3 regions of the Erwinia sp. 9145 genome follow, and region 2 is predicted to be linked to each of the others. Evidence: predicted binding sites of a transcription regulator. Region 2 holds the regulator's gene; each other region holds the start of a gene.
What was found. The regulator PhoB, encoded in region 2, activates phosphate uptake and scavenging genes when phosphate is short. The targets are predictions, from matches to a motif close to CTGTCATAAAACTGNCNNAT.

Region 1 (4,210 bases), 1.4 Mb from region 2:
CAAGCAAAAAGCGCGGAAAGACGAGGTGATGTTTTTTGCGACACTTTGCTGAAAAACTGACTAAGTCCGAGAACAAAGCGAGAAAGAGTATTGACCGCAGGGCGCCTTTTACCTACATTAGCGGCCGACGTCATAGTAGTGATGTCACACGGTGAGGTGTCCGAGTGGCTGAAGGAGCACGCCTGGAAAGTGTGTATACGGCAACGTATCGGGGGTTCGAATCCCCCTCTCACCGCCATATTTAATGAGAAAGCCTGAATTAACGTTCAGGCTTTTTTGTTGCATATCCCCCCATGAGAGGGGTGATGAGAACCCCCGCCGGGGTTTGACAGCCGGCGACAGCCGGATGGACAGACCGCAAGCGCAGCGCGCGGGCTGCCTTTAGTGTGAGCGAAGCGAATCAATCCCCCTCTCACCGCCATATTTACAGAGAAAGCCTGAATTAACATTCAGGCTTTTTTGTTGCATATCCCCCCATGAGAGGGGTGATGAGAACTCCCGCCGGGGTTCGACAACCGGCGACAGCCGGATGGACAGACTGCAAGCGCAGCGCGCGGGCTGCCTTTAGTGTGAGCGAAGCGAATCAATCCCCCTCTCACCGCCATATTTACAGAGAAAGCCTGAATTAACGTTCAGGCTTTTTTATTGCTAACCTTCTACTGATTAATGTCCATTGCCGCGCGCATGGTATAGAACAGGTCGGTTTGGTCGGTCAGCCCAACCACATTCGCTGCGTGTGGGCCATAGGCAGCGATACGTAGCTGGGTGCCGGTATGCCCCTGAGAATCCTCTTCAGAATTGCCGTAGCTGATGGTCATCAGGCCGCCCTCTTTGGTATTGAGCGTCTGCGTCAGGCCTGGCGCTTTGCTGTCGTTGGCCACGATTTGGCTGGAGTGCGCATGATCGGCGGTAACAATTACCAGGGTGTTGCCCTCTCTCCGGGCGAACTCCAGCGCTTTTTGCACGGCCTCGTCCAGGTCAACGGTTTCACCAATCTGCCCGCAGGGATTAGCGGCATGATCCTGCTTATCAATGGACGCGCCTTCTACCTGAAGGAAAAAGCCGTTGGCATTTTTGCTCAGAAGCTGAATTGCTTTATCGGTCATCTGCGCCAGAGTCGGCGTGGACGCCGGTCGTTCAGCGTTAACTTCACAGCTTACGGGTTTGCCCTCAAGATTACCGTGATAGCTCGCCTTTGGCCCTTTCCAGCGCACCGGCATGTTGCCATCCGCAAAGAGGCCGAGCACCGGTTTGTCCTGGTTGGCGTCGGTGATCCCATTCAGACCGTCAAGATCGCTGATAAGTTGATAGCCGCGCGCTTTGGCCTGCTCCTCCAGGGTCTTGCCCTGCCATTCGCCCGCTTTCGCTTTTTCGCTGAAGGTTTTACCGCCGCCGCCTAAAGTTACATCGGCGCGAGCATTCAGAAGCTGTTCAGCGATCGATCCTTTGCCGTTTTTCTCCAGGGCATTTGTTGCACAGACTTCACTGGTTTTTTCCGGGCCGTAGCATTTCCGCGACGTCACATGGGCGATCTGCGCGGCGGGCGTGGCATCTTCCAGTTCGGCGGTAGAAACGTTACCGGTCGCTTTACCCGCCGCTTTCGCCATCTCAAGGATCGTCTGATGATCTTTACCGTTCACATCAACGCCAATGGCACCGTTATAGGATTTAACACCGGTGCTCCAGGCGGTTGCCGAGGCAGCGGAGTCAGTCACGTAATCCGGCTTATGCGTTTTTTTATCCAGCGCATAGTGCGTGTATTGACCGGTCAGCGGCAGCGCATCAATACCTTTAAAGAAACCGCCCGCTCCTTCCGCGTAGTTGCGCGCAGCGGTAATTTCAGAATCGCCCATACCGTCGCCAATCAGCAGAATGACGTTTTTCGCCGTGCTATTGGTCAGCGAAGCTTTCAGCGCCTCGGTTTGATCCTGTGATAAGCGACGCGCACCGCCGGGTTGCGTGAGGTCGCCCTGAGCCGCGCGGCTGCCGTTCACGTTATCGGCAACCGCACTACCAGAAAGGATGAGGGCGATCAGTGAAAGGCTGAACAGCGTTGTATGTTTCATTACGTCGGCGCTCCGTGAGAAAGTTTTGCTAATGATTTCAGGAAGCCAGTCTGCTTCACAACTGTGACGAATTTTTGTCAGCAACATGTCGCGGATGTGACAGCGCATTTTGTCGCCTGGGCATCATTATCCAATTTGCTCACGCCTTAACCGGGTATAACAAAAGGAAAAAATACTGCTTGACCCTTTACAGGCGACTCCCTATAGTAGCGCCCCGTCGTCCTGTGGACGGCGAGGAAAAAATACGGTGAGGTGTCCGAGTGGCTGAAGGAGCACGCCTGGAAAGTGTGTATACGGCAACGTATCGGGGGTTCGAATCCCCCTCTCACCGCCATATTTACAGAGAAAGCCTGAATTAACGTTCAGGCTTTTTTATTGCATACTCCCCAGTGAGAGGGGTGATGAGAACCCCCGTCGGGGTTTGACAACCGGCGACAGCCGGATGGACAGACCGTAAGCGCAGCGCGCGGGCTGCCTTTAGTGTGAGCGAAGCGAATCAATCCCCCTCTCACCGCCATATTTAAATGAGAAAGCCTGAATTAACGTTCAGGCTTTTTTATTGCATACTCCCCCATGAGAGGGGTGATGAGAGCCCCCGCCGGGGTTCAACAACCGGCGACAGCCGGATGGACAGACCGTAAGCGCAGCGCGCGGGCTGCCTTTAGTGTGAGCGAAGCGAATCAATCCCCCTCTCACCGCCATATTCAAATGAGAAAGCCTGAATTAACGTTCAGGCTTTTTTTATTGCATACTCCCCCATGAGAGGGGTGATGAGAACCCCCGCCGGGGTTCGACAACCGGCGACAGCCGGATGGACAGACCGTAAGCGCAGCGCACGGGCTGCCTTTAGTGAGCGAAGCGAATCAATCCCCCTCTCACCGCCATATTTAAATGAGAAAGCCTGAATTAACGTTCAGGCTTTTTTGTTGCATATCCCCCAATGAGAGGGGTGATGAGAACCCCCGCCGGGAATATCAGGTTTGCCGACGTGCGGAACGGTCGTGTTGCCTTGCGGCTGAGCATCTGCTTATGGCGAAAGACGGATGAAAACATCTTCCGGCTTACCACCGCCATCGTTCGCGCCCCCGCCGCCAGGCAGAGAACGCGAAAAAAAAGCCCGAGCCAGTGCCCGGGCCTGTTTCAGATAATGATGATCAGCCGTAAGCGGCGAGCGTGCGCTGACAAAGCTCAGAGCGCACGCAGTCCTCTTTCTCAAAACGAACCACGCCAATCATCTCGTCCTCGGCAAAGCGCGACAGCGCGTCACTGAGGCCCGACTGAACATGCGCGGGCAGGTCACATTGGGTAATATCGCCGTTGACAATAACGGTGACGTTTTCTCCCAAACGGGTCAGAAACATTTTCATCTGTGCGGCAGTGACGTTTTGTGCCTCGTCGAGGATGACCACCGCGTTTTCAAATGTACGCCCGCGCATATAGGCAAAAGGCGCGATCTCCACCTTGCCGATTTCCGGGCGAAGGCAGTACTGCATAAAGGAAGAACCAAGACGTTTAACCAGAACGTCGTAAACCGGTCGGAAATAGGGAGCGAACTTCTCAGAGATGTCGCCGGGCAGGAATCCCAAATCTTCATCGGCCTGCAACACCGGGCGCGTAACGATAATCCTGTCCACATCCTTATGTATCAGGGCCTCAGCTGCTTTTGCGGCGCTAATCCAGGTTTTACCGCAGCCTGCTTCGCCGGTAGCGAAGATCAGCTTTTTACTCTCTATGGCAGTTAGATAGTGCGCCTGAGCGGCGTTTCTGGCTTCAATTGGCGCGTGGTCACGCGTATCGCGCGCCATGCCGATTGAGTCCAGTCCCCCCATATGCACCAGCGAAGTGACCGATTCTTCTTCACGCTGACGATGGCTGCGTGAATCGCTGCGAAGAACGCGTTTTGCTTCACGACGCGCTTTGATCACTGCTTTCTGTCTTCCCATAGTGGCACCTTACAGTTGGTTTCATTTCCCGCATCTGAACAGCATGCGATTACGTGAACGCTTTAGTGGTTTTTGGCTTCCTTTTAAGCCTTTAGGGGCCGTAAAAAGACGCACGGCGGAATCAGCCAGGCGTCTGATTTGAGTAATGAGATGAGAAAAGAGGAGAGAAGAAAATAGCGTTGGGGCGGAGTAGCCCTCGCG
Region 2 (4,210 bases):
CGGAGGCGGAGTTACGGCCAAACCGCTGAAGGACACGATCCTTCCAGCCAGGCGGCATCAGTTGAAGATCGCCCCAGCGGTTGATGGCGGCGGTGCCGCTACAGCGCCGGGTAATTGAGAAAATCGCGTCGAGCTGGCGTATATTCAGGCCCGGTAAAGGATTGTCCTGATTCACCACCACTACCAGCGCATCCAGCGCGACGGGGATCGCCAGCGGCGGATAGCCGTAGCGGGCCTCAAAAAGTTCACGCTCTACAGCCTGCATCGGGCGGCTCATCGCTCCCAGCTGTGCGGCGCCCGCAGCCAGCGCGGTTGGTGCGGTCGAAGAACCCGCAGCCTGAATTTGCACGTTCACGCCGGGATATTGCCGGTTAAAATTTTCGCCCCACAGCGCCATCAGGTTGCCCAGCGTATCCGAGCCGACGCCGCTCAGGTTACCGACCAGCGTGCCAGCCTGTGCAAGGGTGCTGAACAGCAGCGCGACGGCTAGAAACAGCGTTTTCATCATCTTTTCCGATTGCCTCAGCGAGAGGCATTTTGTGGCGATTCACCACTGACAATCAACCCCGGCGGCAGCAGGAAGCTGAAACAGGTTTCAATGTCCGGCTGGCTGGTAATATCCAGCCGTGCATTATGGTGTCCCAGCGCGTGTTTAACAATCGCCAACCCCAGCCCGCTGCCGCCGGTCTGGCGCGAGCGCGCTTTATCCACGCGGTAGAAACGCTCGGTCAGGCGGGGGATATGCTCTGCCGGGATCCCGGGCCCGTTGTCTTTTACTTTAAACTGCGCGCCAAGCGGCGTTTTCAGCCAGCTGATATCGATGCGCGTGCCGTCCGGCGTATGGTTTACCGCGTTATACACCAGGTTCGATATGGCGCTGCGCAGCTGCTCATCGTTGCCGTAGACTTTAAGATGCGGATCGGTATTAAAACGAATCTCGTGGCGTCCGTGGCTGAGCGTTTCCGCTTCGCGTTGCAGCAGGCGCAGCATCAGCGGCACATCGACTTTTTCACGCAGATCCAGTGCGGGCGCGGCCTCAATGCGCGACAGCGTCAGCAGTTGGCTGACCAGCGCATCCATACGCCGCGTTTGCTCCTGCATGGTGTGCAGGGCCTTCTCGCGCAGCGGCCCTTCAAGAACCGAGTCGCTCATAACCTCAAGGTAGCCCTGCAACACCGTCAGCGGCGTGCGCAGTTCGTGGCTGACGTTGGCGAAAAAGTTTCGCCGCGCGCCCTCTAACTGATGTCTCTGGGTAACATCACGCGCTACCAGCAGCCACTGCCCTTCCGTATAAGGCATCAGGCGAAACTCAAGATGGCGCTGGTTGTTCAGCACCAGCGTCAGGGGACGCGAGAAATCGCGCTGGCGCAGATAGCGGGTAAACTCAGGATAACGCAGCAGGTTGAGGATGTTCTGACCATTATCCTCCGGCCAGCGCAGGCCAAGCATCTGCTGAGCCAGACCATTACACCAGAAAATCATCCCCTCTTCGGTGGTCAGTACCACCGCATCGGGCAGCGATTCCGCGCCGCTGCGAAAGCGTTTAATCAGATTGCCCAGTTCGCGGCGCCGACGCCGGTTGCGCGCCTGCATCTGGTAAAGCCCATAAAAAAGCGGCTCCCAGCTACCGCGACCGGCGGGCGGCGTCATGCTGCGATCGACCCACAGCCAGTAAGAAAGGCGCAGCAAATTGATGAAGTGCCAGCCCAGCAGGGCCAGCAAGGAGAGCAACAGCAGCCAGGGTAGTCCGCCCGCCAGCAGCCCGATAATCAGCGCGGGCAGGCAAACCAGTACCAGCTCCAGCAGCAATCTCTTCCAGGAGAGGCGTTCCAACACGGTTCAGGCTCCCGAGCGATCAGTAGCGTGCAGAGAAGCGGTAGCCTGTTCCGCGCACCGTCTGCACCATGCGGTCGTGACCGGTGTGCTCAAGCGCTTTACGTAAGCGGCGAATATGCACGTCAACGGTACGATCTTCGACATACACGTTAGTGCCCCAGACATGATTAAGCAACTGTTCACGGCTGTATACCCGCTCCGGATGGGTCATAAAGAAGTGCAGCAGCTTGTACTCAGTCGGCCCCATATCCAGCGGCTGGGTGTTCGACATCACGCGATGCGACGAGGGATCGAGACTCAGCCCCTGGATTTCAATCACCTCTTCCAACGCCATCGGCGAAATACGCCGCATCACCGCTTTGATGCGCGCCACCAGCTCCTTGGGTGAAAAGGGTTTCGTAATGTAGTCGTCCGCGCCCACTTCCAGACCACGCACGCGGTCTTCCTCTTCGCCGCGCGCGGTCAGCATCATGACAGGAATATCGCGCGTCATCGCCTCACGCTTTAAGTGCTTAATAAACTGAAGGCCGGTTCCGCCGGGCAACATCCAGTCCAGAAGGATCAAATCGGGCCAGGGTTCAATCAGCAAGTTGATGGCGCTGTCATAATCTTCCGCTTCAATCGGCTGATAGTCATTTTGCTCAAGTACGAAACACAGCATCTCACGGATAGGGGCTTCATCTTCCACCACCAAAATACGCTTAGCCATTATTGCTCCTGCAACGGATGCTTCTGGGATTTGCGGCGCCATTATGCGTCAGTTTTATGACAGTTTTATGAAAAAAGCACGGGTACACTGCGGCTTTTATGACTGTTTTGCGAAGCGCTTTCCAACATGCGGGGTAGGTTTTTTAGCGTCGCTGTTTATAATCGTCGCATCCGCTTCGCTGCCACAGAGGCTTCATGCGACTTATTCATACCGCCGACTGGCACCTGGGCCAGCATTTCTATACCAAAAGCCGCGCGGCTGAACACCAGGCGTTTCTTAACTGGTTACTGACGCAGGCAGTTGATCATCAGGTCGACGTCATTATTGTGGCCGGCGATATTTTTGATACCGGTTCGCCGCCCAGCTACGCGCGCGAACTCTATAATCGCTTCGTCGTTGATCTCCAGCAAACCGGCTGCCAGTTAGTGGTGCTGGGCGGCAATCATGACTCGGTCGCCACGCTGAATGAGTCACGCGCGCTGTTGGCCTGCCTGAATACCCGCGTGATCGCCGCCGCCATGAACGATCCGGCCGAACAGGTGCTGTTGCTCAACACGCGTGATGGCCAGCCGGGCGCGCTGCTCTGCGCCGTTCCTTTTCTTCGGCCGCGCGATATCCTGCTGAGCCGCGCAGGCCAGTCCGGCCGGGAAAAACAGCAAACCCTGCTGGAGGCGATTGCTGACCACTATCAGCGTTGCTGGCAGGCGGCACTGCTTCAGCGCGAGTCGCTTGGCCTGCCGTTGCCGATTATCGCCACCGGCCATCTGACCACCGTTGGCGTGACGAAAAGTGATGCGGTGCGCGATATCTATATCGGCACGCTGGATGCGTTTCCTGCGAACGCGTTTCCCCCCGCCGACTATATCGCGCTGGGCCATATCCATCGCGCGCAGCGCGTTGCCAACAGCGAACATATTCGCTACAGCGGCTCGCCGATCCCGCTCAGTTTTGATGAACTGGGCAAAGAAAAGAGCGTTTTTCTGGTGGATTTTCAGGAGGGGAAACTCAGTCAGGTGCAACCGCTTGCTATCCCGCTGTTTCAGCCCATGCAGATGATTAAAGGCTCGCTGGCGGAGATAGAACGCCAGCTCGCCGCCATCGCGCCGCGCACAGACGGCAAACCAACGTGGCTCGATATCGAAATCGTCAGCCAGGCATGGCTGAATGATATTCAGCGCCGTATTGAGGCACTCACCGACACGCTGCCGGTGGAGGTAGTGCTGCTGCGCCGCAGCCGTGAGCAGCGCGAACAGACCATTGCCCGGCAAAGCAATGAGACGCTGAGCGAACTCAGCGTACAGGAGGTGTTTGCGCGTCGGCTGGCGATGGAAGAAAACGAAACGCCGGAGCGGCTGGCGCGCGCCACGCTGCTGTTTAATCAGACGCTGGCGGCACTCGATGACGAGGTCGCGCAATGAAAATCCTGACGCTGCGTTTTAAAAACCTCAACTCGCTGAAGGGCGAGTGGAAGATTGATTTCACGAAAGAACCGTTCGCCAGCAATGGCCTTTTTGCTATCACCGGGCCGACCGGCGCCGGAAAAACCACCCTGCTGGATGCCATCTGCCTGGCGCTTTACCACGAAACCTCGCGGCTGGGCAAACTGTCGCAGTCGCAAAACGATTTGATGACCCGCGACACAGCAGAGTGCCTGGCGGAGGTTGA
Region 3 (4,210 bases), 2.3 Mb from region 2:
CGCGGCGGCCTTTTTCCCGCTATCCATCCTGCCGCAAAACGCGATGACCGTGCGCAATCAGCGCATCAGTCACTTTACGCATCAGACGACTCTCCGGCGCAAAGCGGTGCCAGTACAGCATCCGACGCTGAAACAGCCCCGGCGTCAGGTCGATCAGTTCACCTTCCGCCAGTTCGCGCTCAATCTGCAAATGCGGGATCATGCAGCAGGTGGTGCCCTGCCGAGCAAGCTGAACAAAGGCTTCCGACGAATTAACGATATGGCAGGGAACGCTGCCCGGCGACAGATCGAAGTTCTGCTGTAAAAACGCCTGGTGCATGTCATCCAGGTGGTCGAAGGCGACGGCAGGCGCTTTCAGCAGGGCAGAACGGGTTACGCCGTTGGGAAAATAGCGTTCGGCAAAGGGTTTAGAACCGACAAAGAGATAGTCCAGCGCGCCCAGCCGATCCACCAGGCAGCTCGGCAGCGGCTGAGGTTGAATACTGACCGCGCCGACCACTTCGCCCCGACGCAGCCGCTCCTGAGTGCGACTCTCATCTTCTACCTGAAGGTTGAGGCGCACCGGCGAGTCCGTCAGGACGTTTTTCAGGGCGGGCAGCAGCCAGGTGGCCAGACTGTCGGCGTTTACCGCCAGCGACAGCAGCAGCGGCGTGGTGCCGCTTATTTCATCGCCCAGCCACTCCTCTTCAAGCAGTTCAACCTGATGCAGCAACGCCAGCAGTTTTTGCCCCTGTTCCGTCGGTCTCGGCGGCACGGTGCGTACCAGCAACGGCTGACCAAACATATTTTCCAACTGCTTAATGCGCTGTGAAACGGCGGATTGGGTGATACACAGCTTCTGCGCGGCGCGTTCAAAGCCTCTCTCGCGGATCACGGCGTCCAGCGCCTGAAGCGTTCGATAATCCGGGCGTTTCATGGTCAGTTCAACTCTCTGTCTGGTGGTGAATTCGCACTATGCCATATTTTTGTCACTTTGCCCTGTGTAACAACGACTTTATGCGACAGTCGCTTTGTGGGCTGGCTTCCAGAGTATTAATAAAGGGCGGAGTAAAGCAGCGTTTTCGTTTGGGTTTGTTTTATACTAGCGCGCATCAAAGGACAGCACGGATTTTGAACATATTATGACGCAGGATGAACTGAAAAAGGCGGTTGGCTGGGCCGCGCTTAAATACGTACAGCCAGGCACCATCGTTGGTGTAGGCACGGGTTCGACCGCTGCGCACTTTATCGACGCGCTTGGCTCGATCAGGCATCAGATCAACGGCGCCGTTTCCAGCTCTGAGGCCTCCACGCAAAAGCTGAAATCACTGGGCATACCGGTTTTAGACTTAAACGAGGTGGATTCGCTGGCGATCTACGTTGACGGCGCCGACGAGATCAACGGCGCCATGCAGATGATAAAAGGCGGCGGCGCGGCGCTGACGCGGGAAAAAATCATTGCCGCCGTCGCCGACAGGTTCATCTGCATTGCCGATGCGTCTAAACAGGTGGACGTTCTGGGCAAATTTCCGCTGCCGGTTGAGGTGATCCCTATGGCACGCAGTTTCGTCGCGCGTGAGCTGGTAAAGCTGGGCGGCCTGCCGGAGTACCGGCAACAGGTGGTGACCGATAACGGCAACATCATTCTGGATGTGCACAATCTCTCGATCCTGGACGCCGTCGCGCTGGAGAAAGCCATTAACGCGCTGCCAGGCGTCGTGACCGTCGGGCTTTTCGCCACGCGCGGCGCAGACATTGCGCTGATCGGCAGCCCGGATGGCGTAAAAACGATAGAACGATAGAAAAACGATCTTACAAGGCGGCGCGGCGGCGCCGCTTTATCTGAAAATATGACATTTATTTTTCAGGCCATATTTAGTGACTTATGTCACATAAACCTGCGCTGAACGTCGATCCCGCTGATGACCGCTGCTGCATCATGATTATCTGTTGAATTGCGCCGGAGCGTTCGTCGGTCGCACTGTGATAACCGCAATCGTTTGTATTGCCGCAGCCGTAAATTTTGTTATTTTGACAGAAGACTGGCTTATGCTCTGAATACATAACGAGCGACTGGTTCCTTCTGAAGTCTGCTAAATAGGGTCGGATAATGGCAAAAGTATCACTGGAGAAAGACAAGATTAAGTTTCTGCTGGTTGAGGGCGTGCATCAGAGCGCAATCGATAACCTGCGCGCATCTGGCTATACCAATATCGAATTCCACAAGGGTGCGCTCGATAGCGAAGCGCTGAAAGCGTCCGTCCGCGACGCGCATTTTATCGGCATTCGATCGCGCACCCATTTAACCGAAGAGATCTTCGCGGCGGCTGAAAAACTGGTGGCGGTGGGCTGCTTCTGCATCGGCACCAACCAGGTCGATCTTAACGCGGCAGCCAAGCGTGGGATCCCGGTGTTTAATGCCCCTTTTTCCAATACCCGATCCGTTGCCGAACTGGTTATCGGCGAGCTTCTGCTGATGCTGCGTGGCGTACCGGCAGCGAATGCAAAGGCGCACCGCGGCGTCTGGAACAAACTGGCCGTTGGCTCCTACGAGGCGCGCGGTAAAAAGCTTGGCATTATTGGCTATGGCCATATCGGTATGCAGCTTGGCGTGCTGGCCGAAAGCCTGGGCATGCACGTTTTCTTTTACGATATTGAAAACAAGCTGCCGCTTGGCAACGCCACGCAGGTTCGTCATCTCTCCGATCTGTTGAATATGAGCGATATCGTGAGCCTGCACGTGCCGGAAACGCCGTCCACGCAGAATATGATCGGCCCGGAAGAGCTGGCATTGATGAAGCCAGGCGCGATGTTGATCAACGCCTCACGCGGTACGGTTGTGGACATCCCGGCGCTGTGCAAGGTGCTGGCAGACAAGCACCTCTCCGGCGCCGCCATTGACGTTTTCCCGGAAGAGCCTGCCACCAACAGCGATCCGTTTAATTCGCCGCTTTGCGAATTTGATAACGTTATTCTGACGCCGCACATTGGCGGATCGACGCAGGAGGCACAGGAGAATATCGGTGTTGAAGTCGCTGGCAAGCTGGCGAAATACTCCGACAACGGCTCGACGCTCTCCGCCGTTAATTTCCCGGAAGTTTCCCTGCCGATGCATGGCGACCAGAGCCGCCTGCTGCACATCCATGAGAACCGTCCCGGCGTGCTGACCGCTATCAACAAGATCTTTGCTGAGCAGGGCATCAACATCGCCGCGCAGTACCTGCAAACCACGCCGCAGATGGGTTATGTTGTCATTGATATCGATGCGCCGCATGAGGTTGCCAATACGGCTCTTCAGCTGATGAAGTTGATTCCCGGCACTATTCGCGCCCGCCTGCTTTACTGATTGCGCCGCGCTGAATAAAAAAGAGCCGCAGTGCGGCTCTTTTTTTATCGCAAAAATAGTCAGAGCTGTTCGCCCGGCCACTGCCAGATTTTTGATGGCGTCACCAGCGCTGGAAGAGGCACGTCCCACTCCGCTGTAGGCAGCGCCGCTACCTGCTGGCAGTCGTGCGCCAGCCCAACCGGTAGCACGTTGTGCTGGCGCCAGTTTTGCAGCGTGCGATCGTAAAAACCACCGCCCATGCCAAGGCGCTGCCCCTGTTCATCAAACGCGACCAGCGGCACCATTATCACGTCCAGCTCCTCAAGCGTCGCCATCCGGCGAATATCCAGTTTCGGTTCAGGAATGCGCAGGCGATTCGGCAACAGCGGCGTGTCGGCTTCGTAGCGGATAAACAGCAGCTGTCCGGCAGAGAAGGGATGGAGCACCGGTAAATAAACCCGTTTGTTTTGCTGCCAGAGCCGTTCGATAAGCGGTCGCGTATTCAGCTCGCCATCAAAAGACAAAAACAGCGCAATGCTGCTGGCCTGCCCGACAGGCGAAAAGCTGAGCGCGCGCCCGGCTGCGCGCTCAGCAGCAATTCGTTGCTGTTCAGGCGTCAGCGCCCGCCGCAAATGGCGAATATGCGTGCGGATATCCTGTCGGTCGTACAGGGTCAGATTCACGGCTCACCACTGATTTGTGAGAATGGATGCGTATGATTCTGCCATATTGCGCGGTGCGGGTGAAATCCCGGGTATTGAAAGACGCGCTCATCAGCAGGATGCGGGCGCCGGTACAGAACGACCGCATCCTGATGAGCATTTATATTGTTATGAGGAGTGGTAATCCATTGCCCGAAGATCGTCCAGCAGCCGTGGGCCGGTGGGCTGCCAGCCAAGCTGTTGA

Region 1: a site for PhoB is predicted at 2,128-2,147, ahead of phoA (alkaline phosphatase). Genes of this name have one in related genera too.
Region 3: a site for PhoB is predicted at 1,828-1,847, ahead of serA (phosphoglycerate dehydrogenase). Genes of this name have one in related genera too.

The regions. Positions count from the first base shown of each region.
Region 1 covers NZ_JQNE01000001.1:2,195,906-2,200,115, forward strand. Annotated here, with positions in the region: tRNA gene FA91_RS10675 (tRNA-Ser) at 151-238, shown strand; gene phoA (alkaline phosphatase) at 657-2,066, opposite strand; tRNA gene FA91_RS10685 (tRNA-Ser) at 2,313-2,400, shown strand; gene phoH (phosphate starvation-inducible protein PhoH) at 3,221-4,009, opposite strand.
Region 2 covers NZ_JQNE01000001.1:787,775-791,984, reverse strand. Annotated here, with positions in the region: gene FA91_RS03885 (phosphate ABC transporter substrate-binding protein PstS family protein) at 1-505, opposite strand, end outside; gene phoR (phosphate regulon sensor histidine kinase PhoR) at 523-1,836, opposite strand; gene phoB (phosphate response regulator transcription factor PhoB) at 1,856-2,545, opposite strand; gene sbcD (exonuclease subunit SbcD) at 2,740-3,963, shown strand; gene FA91_RS03865 (AAA family ATPase) at 3,960-4,210, shown strand, end outside.
Region 3 covers NZ_JQNE01000001.1:3,088,594-3,092,803, reverse strand. Annotated here, with positions in the region: gene FA91_RS14650 (LysR family transcriptional regulator ArgP) at 20-916, opposite strand; gene rpiA (ribose-5-phosphate isomerase RpiA) at 1,122-1,781, shown strand; gene serA (phosphoglycerate dehydrogenase) at 2,090-3,325, shown strand; gene FA91_RS14635 (5-formyltetrahydrofolate cyclo-ligase) at 3,385-3,987, opposite strand; gene FA91_RS14630 (SDR family oxidoreductase) at 4,135-4,210, opposite strand, start outside.